One region of the Citrobacter sp. GW821-FHT07H02 genome, then DNA from elsewhere that is predicted to be linked to it. Evidence: riboswitches for the same ligand, from Rfam matches in the RefSeq annotation. Region 1 holds a riboswitch; the other holds the start of a gene.
What was found. Region 1 has a riboswitch for cobalamin ahead of btuB (TonB-dependent vitamin B12 receptor BtuB). Riboswitches for the same ligand answer to the same signal wherever they lie in the genome.
Positions count from the first base shown of each region.

Region 2: linked by a shared signal. The riboswitch ahead of AC07NP_RS09565 (cobyrinic acid a,c-diamide synthase CobB) and the one ahead of btuB (TonB-dependent vitamin B12 receptor BtuB) in region 1 are both predicted to bind cobalamin.

Region 1 is NZ_JBWKPZ010000012.1:410-4,838, reverse strand. It holds gene fabR (HTH-type transcriptional repressor FabR) at 1-153, shown strand, start outside; gene AC07NP_RS13220 (YijD family membrane protein) at 169-528, shown strand; gene trmA (tRNA (uridine(54)-C5)-methyltransferase TrmA) at 618-1,718, opposite strand; cobalamin riboswitch at 1,833-2,027, shown strand; gene btuB (TonB-dependent vitamin B12 receptor BtuB) at 2,093-3,931, shown strand; gene murI (glutamate racemase) at 3,876-4,429, shown strand, end outside.
Region 2 is NZ_JBWKPZ010000006.1:115,852-120,280, reverse strand. It holds gene cbiB (adenosylcobinamide-phosphate synthase CbiB) at 3-962, opposite strand; gene AC07NP_RS09565 (cobyrinic acid a,c-diamide synthase CobB) at 959-2,338, opposite strand; cobalamin riboswitch at 2,435-2,609, opposite strand; gene pocR (transcriptional regulator PocR) at 2,922-3,833, opposite strand; gene pduF (propanediol diffusion facilitator PduF) at 4,034-4,429, opposite strand, start outside.

The DNA.
Region 1 (4,429 bases):
GTCTTCAGTGCGGGTGCGGAGGCATTGGATGTTGGCGCAGAACAGCGTCGGCAATTAGAAGAGCGACTGGTATTGCAACTGCGCATGATTGCGAAAGGGGCATATTACTGGTATCGCCGTGAACAAGAGAAAATGTCACATCACTCCGAGTAACGTGAAGGATGAGCAATGAAACAGTCAGGTCAAGATAAAGGTACGTTATTGCTGGCGCTGGTCGCTGGCTTGTCAATCAATGGTACATTTGCGGCGCTGTTTAGCTCCATTGTGCCATTTTCTGTCTTCCCGTTAATTGCGCTGATACTGGCGGTGTATTGCCTGCATCAACGCTATCAAAATCGCACGATGCCTGTAGGGCTACCAGGTCTTGCTGCCGCCTGCTTTATTCTGGGTGTGCTGCTTTACAGTACCGTGGTACGTGCGGAATATCCGGATATCGGCTCCAACTTCTTCCCGGCGGTGCTGTCGGTGGCTCTGGTGTTCTGGATTGGCTTTAAGGTTCGCAATCGTAAGCAGGAATTGGCAGAGTAATGCAGTAGGCCGGATAAGGCATTTATGCCGCCATCAGGCAATGTTGCCGGATGGCGCTACGCTTATCAGGCCTACAACGGCAACATGTTTTACTTCGCTGTCAGCAAGACCCCGCACTCCATATGGTGCGTATACGGGAACTGATCGAACAACGCCAGGCGTGACACATTGTGCGTCTGGCTTAATGTTTCCAGGTTCTTGCAGAGCGTCTCCGGGTTACAGGAGATGTAGAGGATACGCGGATACGCCTGCACCATTTTTTCGGTTTCACTGTCCAGACCGCTGCGTGGCGGATCGACAAAAATGGTTTCGCACTGATAACTCTTCAGATCAATGCCCTGCAGACGGTTGAATTCGCGCACGCCGTTCATCGCCTGGGTAAACTCTTCCGCAGCCATACGAATAATTTGCACGTTATCAATGTGATTCGCAGCAATATTGTACTGTGCTGCTGCCACTGACGGTTTGGCGATTTCCGTCGCCAGTACGCGGTCAAAATTGCGCGCCAGCGCTAACGAAAAGTTACCGTTACCGCAGTACAGCTCAAGCAGGTCGCCCGCCGATCCTTTGGTGGCATCCAGCGCCCATTCCAGCATGTGAATGTTCATTGCAGCGTTGGGTTGGGTAAAGCTGTTCTCTACCTGGCGGTAAATCATCTCTTTCCCGGCAACCGGTAGACGTTCGTCAATGAAATCCTGGTCCAGCTCAATTTTGGTTTTCGTCGCCCGACCAATCAGATGCACATTCAGATTTTTTGCGCGTAACGCATCCCGTAAGGCTTCGGCTTCTGTACGCCAGGCATCATCCAGTTTTTTATGGTACAGCAGCGTTACCACCGCCTGATTGCTCATCGTCGTGAGGTAATCAATCTGGAACAGCTTGTGGCGTAGGGTGTGATTGTCACGAACGCCTTCAATCATGGCGGTCATCAGTTGGTTAATCAGCTCGCTGGCGGCCGGGAAGCTGTCGACGCGAATGCGGTTTTTGGTCTGCTGATCAAACATGATGTGGTACAGGTCAGCACCGTCATGCCATAAACGAAATTCGGCACGCATACGGTAATGACTGACCGGCGAGCGAAACACTTCCGGCATCAGGTCAGAAAACGGCGCCATCATACTCTGCAAACGGACGACTTTCTCGGCAAGCTGCGCGTCATACTGTTCTGTCGGAAGGTGTTCGGGGGTCATGATGCATCCTGAATAATAAAAGTACGCGGGGATTGTAGGGATTGCTCATCAGATGTCCAGTCATTGATGATTACGGATTTGTGATATCCAGCCTGGACAATAGGTTATAGCAGAATGTAGCATCCGTGCTCCGGTCCTGTGAGTTAAAAGGGAACCCAGTGTAAATCTGGGGCTGACGCGCAGCGGTAAGGAATGATGAGATGGATGCGTAAGCAGACACTGCCGTCAGGTGGGAAGTCTTCATCTCTTTTTATCTTGTATATGGATAATCTTCCAAGCCCGAAGACCTGCCGGCTAACGTCGCATCTGGTTTTCATCATCGCGTACTATCGATGGGGCCTGCGGCATCCTTCTTATATTGTGGATGCTTTACAATGATAAAAAAAACCTCGCTGTTGACGGCGCTCTCCGTCACAGCATTTTCCGGGTGGGCGCAGGATGTTAACCCGGACACCATGGTCGTTACTGCAAACCGTTTTCAACAACCCCTCAGTGCCGTGCTTGCTCCTGTGACTGTGGTCACGCGTCAGGATATTGATCGCTGGCAATCGACTTCCGTGAACGATGTACTACGTCGTCTGCCTGGGGTAGATATTTCTCAAAGCGGTGGATCCGGACAGCTCTCTTCCATTTTTGTTCGCGGGACGAATTCCAGCCATGTGCTGGTGTTGGTTGACGGTGTCCGTTTGAATTTGGCGGGGGTTAGTGGTTCTGCGGATCTCAGCCAGTTCCCGGTGGCTCTCGTTCAGCGTATTGAATACATCCGAGGCCCGCGTTCAGCTATTTATGGTTCGGATGCAATTGGCGGCGTGGTAAACATCATTACAACGCGCGAGAAATCAGGCACAGAGTTGTCTGCCGGATGGGGAACGAACAGTTATCAGAACTATAATATTTCAACGCAGCAACAGGTTGGTGAAAACACACGCGTCACGCTGATGGGAGATTACGCTTATACGCGTGGTTTTGATGTTGTCGCTTACGGTGGTACAGGCGTCCAGCCGCAATCCGATCGGGATGGCTTCCAGAGCAAGACGCTTTATGGTGCGCTGGAGCATAATTTTTCCGAGACATGGAGCGGGTTTGTGCGTGGCTATGGCTATGATAACCGTACTAATTATGACTCTTACTACTGGCCAGGCACACCGCTGATCGACACTCGTCAACTCTATAGCCAGAGCTGGGATGCCGGATTGCGCTTCAACGGCGAGAGCATTCAATCTCAACTGGTTTCCAGTTATAGCCATAGCAAGGACTATAACTACGACCCTGAATATGGTCGTTATGATGATTCCGCGACGCTGGATGATATGAAGCAATATAATGTCCAGTGGTCAAACAGTGTCGTCGTTGGTCACGGTAATGTGGGGACAGGTATCGACTGGCAGAAACAAACCACGACGCCCGGAACGGGTTATGTGGCTGAAGGTAATGAACAGCGCAACACGGGTCTCTACCTGACAGGGCTGCAGCAACTCGGTGACTTCACCTTTGAAGGTGCAGTGCGCAGTGATGATAATTCCCAGTTTGGCCGTCATAGTACCTGGCAAACCAGCGCCGGATGGGAATTTATTGAAGGCTATCGTTTTATTGCTTCCTACGGCACCTCTTACAAAGCCCCGAATCTGGGCCAACTGTATGGCTTCTACGGCAATTCAGATCTTAATCCTGAAGAAAGTAAGCAGTGGGAAGGCGCGTTTGAAGGGTTAACGGCAGGCGTTAGCTGGCGTATTTCAGGTTATCGTAACGATATCGATGACATGATCGATTATGACGATCATGCCCAGAAATATTACAACGAGGGGGAGGTCCGTATTAAAGGGGTTGAGGCAACCGCAAACTTTGATACGGGACCGTTGGCGCATACGCTCAGCTACGATTATGTTGATGCCCGTAATGCCATTACCGACCAACCTCTGCCTCGTCGCTCAAAACAACTGGTCAAATACCAACTTGACTGGCAGGTGCATGATTTTGACTGGGGCCTGACGTACCAGTATTTAGGTACCCGTTACGATACTGACTTTGTCACTTATGAGAATGTCAAAATGGGTGGCGTGAGTTTGTGGGATCTTGCCGTTTCATATCCACTCACCTCACAACTGACAGTTCGTGGTAAAATAGCTAACCTGTTCGACAAAGATTACGAGACGGTTTATGGCTACCCAACTGCAGGACGGGAATACACCTTGTCTGGCAGCTACACCTTCTGATCCACGTCCCACCGTGCTGGTGTTTGATTCCGGCGTTGGTGGGCTGTCAGTTTATGATGAGATTCGGCATCTCCTGCCGGATCTCCACTATATATACGCATTCGATAACGTTGCTTTTCCCTATGGGGAAAAAAGCGAAGAGTTTATCGTTGAGCGCGTTGTTGAAATTGTCACTGCAGTTCAGCAGCGTTACCCTCTCGCGCTGGCCGTGATTGCCTGTAACACGGCCAGTACGGTTTCACTGCCTGCATTACGTGAAAAGTTTGCTTTCCCGGTTGTAGGGGTCGTTCCTGCTATTAAACCGGCAGCGAGACTGACGGCGAATGGTGTGGTGGGGCTACTGGCGACGCGAGGGACGGTTAAACGCCCTTATACCCATGAGCTGATTGCGCGCTTTGCTAATGAATGTCAGATCTCCTTGTTGGGCTCTGCAGAGTTGGTAGAACTGGCTGAAGCCAAGTTACACGGCGCTCCTGTTCCCCTGGAAGAGTTGCGACG
Region 2 (4,429 bases), on a different contig from region 1:
CCTCAGGCCGCGCCAACTACCAGCCAGTGCGCCACCATAAACAGCGCAAGGGCCAGGGTCGAAGCTACCCACATCAATCGAATCGTTTGGGAAATGTCGTCTACAGAAATGTCGCGCCGCGCATCGCCTATCCAGGGTTTCTCAACGCGCTGCCCAAAGTAGTTATTCGGACCGCCCAGGCGAATCCCTAGCGCCCCAGCCACACAAGCCTCAGACCAGGCGCAGTTTGGACTGCTGTGGTTGTAACGGTCACGCCAGCCGATCTGCAGTGCGCGGGCGCCATCCTGACGGCACAGGATTGCGGCAAGACTGAGCAACAGCCAGCTAAGACGGGCTGGAAAGTAATTCGCCACATCATCAAGGCGGGCGCTGACCATACCGATGGCCCGGTATTTTTCATGCTTATAGCCCACCATAGAATCAAGGGTGTTGACCGCTTTGTAGGCCATGGCTAACGGTGCGCCGCCAATCAACAGGAAAAACAGCGGCGCAATAATGCCGTCAACGGTGTTTTCCGCCACGGTCTCTACCACTGCACGATTGATTTGATCCGGCTGTAACTGCGACGTGTCCCGACCCACAATCCAGGCGAGCTTTTCCCGGCTTTCGGCAAGATTGCCAGCCCGCAATGGACGTTCAACATCCATCGCGGCCTTTGCCAGGCAACGCCCTGCCAGGACGGTAAAGATCATCCAGACTTCAACCAGCCAGCCAAACCAGGGGTGAATCATCGTCGCCAGCGTCAGCACGCCCCAGGAAACACCCCAGGTCACGCCGACCACCAGCACCCACATCACCGCACCACCTACCCGCAGCGCGCGCTCGCTATGGCAATAACGTCTGACAAGGCGTTGAACTGAGGAAATTAAATTGCCTATCCAGCGCACCGGATGCGGCCAGTTTTGCGGGTCACCAATAATGAAATCGAGAAGCCAGGCAACGCCCCATGCCAGCAATGTCATAGTGACTCCCTGCCCGCAGCCAGCCAGTGGTTCAACATTTGTGGACGCTGCGCGAAATGAACGTGAAGGTAGCTGGCAAAGGTATTGCCCACTTGCCAGCCGCCGGACCATTCCTGCAAGGTTTTACCGTCACGGACTTTGCGACACGCCATCACGGCCGGTATTTCTGGGGTAAAATCCGAGTAGTGAAATTCATGCCCACGAAGCACATCACCTGCCGCTGCCAGCAGTGTTTGCTGCAGGGCCTGCGCTTCGCAGTAGCCGAAGCGGGTAAGTCGTTTTCCCATCCGGCTGTGGCCTGGAATAACATCGGCCATCTGATAGACCGATCCGGTTGCATCCTCCAGCGAGGTTCCCAGGTACATCAAACCGCCGCACTCCGCATAGATAGCCACACCGCGCTGGTGCGCTGCCCGCAATTGCGACAACATCTCTGTATTTTCGGCAAGACCCGCCGCATGCAGTTCAGGATACCCGCCGCCAAGCCAAATCATCTGACAGTCAGGAAGTTTGCGGTCATGAAGAGGACTAAAACGCGTGATACGGACGCCAGTACGCTCCAGCAGAGTGATGTTGTCCGGGTAATAAAAATTGAAGGCTTCATCATCCGCGAGCGCCAGCGTAAGCCCTTTGCCAGCAGAAGCGGAGGGTAATGTCGGCCATTCTCCTTCAGGTAGCGACGTGAGATGACTCAGCGAAAGCAGCTGGTCGATATCCAGTGTCTGCTCGAGGGTACTGGCAAATTCCTGCCACGGTTGCTGATTGATAAGCGACTCTCGGGCGGTGACCAGTCCAAGATGGCGTTCAGGCAATGAAACGCCCTCAGCACGAGGGACATAGCCCAGAACGGGCACCGTACAGTAGCGTTCAATTGCCGTTTTGAGGAGTTGGTAATGTGCTTCGCTATTAACGCGATTGACGATGACACCCGCGATGTTGAGGTCAGGATCAAAGTGCTGGAATCCCATCACCGTCGCGGCAATCGAGGTTGATACCGCTTTGCCATCCACCAGCAGAATAACCGGGCAACCCAGTTGCTTCGCCATTGCCGCCGTACTGCAATAATTGGGGTCGGTGCCGTAGCCGTCGTACAGCCCCATAACCCCTTCGATGACGGCAATGTCAGCCTGCTGCATATGCTCGCAAAACAAGGCATTAAGAACGGGCTCAGGGAGCATAAAACTGTCGAGATTGCGGGAGGCCGTGCCACAGACCGCCGTATGCCAGCCCGTGTCGAGATAGTCAGGTCCCACTTTGCAGGGCTGCACACGCAGACCGCGACGTTTTAACAGACTCAGCAAACCCAGCGTTACCGTGGTTTTGCCACAGCCGCTTCCGGTGCCTGCAAGAATAAATGCGTGAGAACGTGCCGCCATACCCTGATCCTGTTCAGGGTGGTAGGGGTGTAGAGATGCGCTTGTAACCCGTCTTCAGACGATACGCTTCCGATCAACCCACTTCCCACCGAAGTTGTTGGTAATGGTCGACAGGCAGGTCTTCTGGCTCAGCGTCATCCTCACCCGTCCTTCCCAATCTTGCGATCAGTGGCGTTTACGGGGTCGTCAGCATCACAGCAGCGGGGGCTGCGGGGGATTCTCACCCCCTTCCCTGCCACAAATGTGGCAAACCTGTCGACTTACGTTATGGGCATTTTTCGTAACCCATAACGGTAATTAAACTCTAATTACATCTCACTCTTTCTTACGCCAATTTCCTGGCGTTTACATGCATATTTCACTCGTATATGTATTGAATGAGTGCAGCGGGGAAATAATAATAAAAACCACACTTCCCGAAACTGCACCCCATCACAAAAATAAAAACAGACGCAGTTTATCCCTCAAATAAGACTATTTTGTTGCGCTACGACAACTTATCGCATTGAGATGATTGTTTTCATTTTATAAAGGCTGACATGCCACAGGATATCAAAAATCGGCAATTGCCAGATATTGATATTTACGCAGATTCAATAGAGGAATTTTCATTAATTTGCTGGCGAAACGTCTGCGGCGTCACCTGATACGTCTGGCGAAAAACTTTGCAGAAATAACTGGTTTGAGAAAAGCCTAAATTACGCGCAATGCTGGCAATGCTCCAGTCACTGTGGCACAGCAGTTCCCTGGCGCTGGCCATTCTTTGCTGGTTTACCCAAGCGTTAAAACCGATGCCCTGATATTTTTTAAATAATTTGCTGAAGTAGTACGGGCTAAGATAAACATGTGAAGCGACATCCTCAAGACGCAGATCGTCCGACAAATGCGCATCAATGTAGCGCAGCGCTTTCTTTATTTTACTGTCATGCGGATTAGGGCTACGGTTCGCCCGGGCAGGTTCAGCTTGCTGTGGGTTATCCTTGATAACAACAAAATTAAGTTGTTTTTTAAGGCAATTTTCAACAATAAGCTTCAACAGGTCTGCTGACGCCATCACCCTTGAATAGTCCATCTCAGGTACGTTATGAAATTCATTCAGCAGTTCGGGATCGGCTTGCCAACGGTCATCCACACTAAGAATATCCACCAGGCCGACATCGTTGCTTAAACGCACTTGTCCACAAAGGACAAAACCAACCAGATGACCTGCAATTACCAACGGAATAGAAAAATCGGTTAAACCCGCATGGCAGCGATAAATACAAGGTTGGTCTGATTTTGATGCTTCCAGACCGCCGCAGCGATCGCTCATACGACAACGCGTACTGTGTTGAGGATGTTGGCGCATCAATTGACAAAATGGTGTGAAATTAAACAACTCAGAAATCTCATCACCATGAATATTGACAACCACAACGGCCAGACTGGTGGCTTGTGCAAAATCCTGGGCGATTTTATTAATGAGTTCTGAGTTCAGAGCGCTCGCAGAAATCATGATAAAACCCCTCAGTTAATTTATTGTTATAAACAGCACATTTTATTTACATTCGCCTGATCATTTTCCTGGGATATTAATGAACAAAGCAAAATGCACAATAACAAAAGTCCCCCATCCCTGGGAGACGTTTTATTCAGTTCGTGAAACCAGATCACGAAATCATTTACCTATTTCAGAAAAAGCCCATAAAAACGGCGTTACCCCTGATTTTCTTCCAGCTTACAGGCATTACACGGTAAGTTTTTGCCAATAAAATAGCGATAGATTGCCGCCCCCCCGCAAGCCCCAACAATAGGTGCCACGATAGGTACAATAAAATATGGGATATCACGTCCGCCCGTCATCGCAATGTCTCCCCATCCTGCCATCCATGCGAACAGTTTCGGGCCAAAATCACGCGCAGGGTTCATCGCAAATCCGGTCAGAGGTCCGGTGGAAGCACCGATAACCGCCACCAGTATCCCTATCAGCAAAGGGGCCAACGGTCCTTTAGGCACACCATTGCCATCGTCAGTCAGCGCCATGATCATCCCCATCAGAATGGACGTGATCACCACTTCCACCAGCGCCGCTTGCCATACACTCAAGGCCGC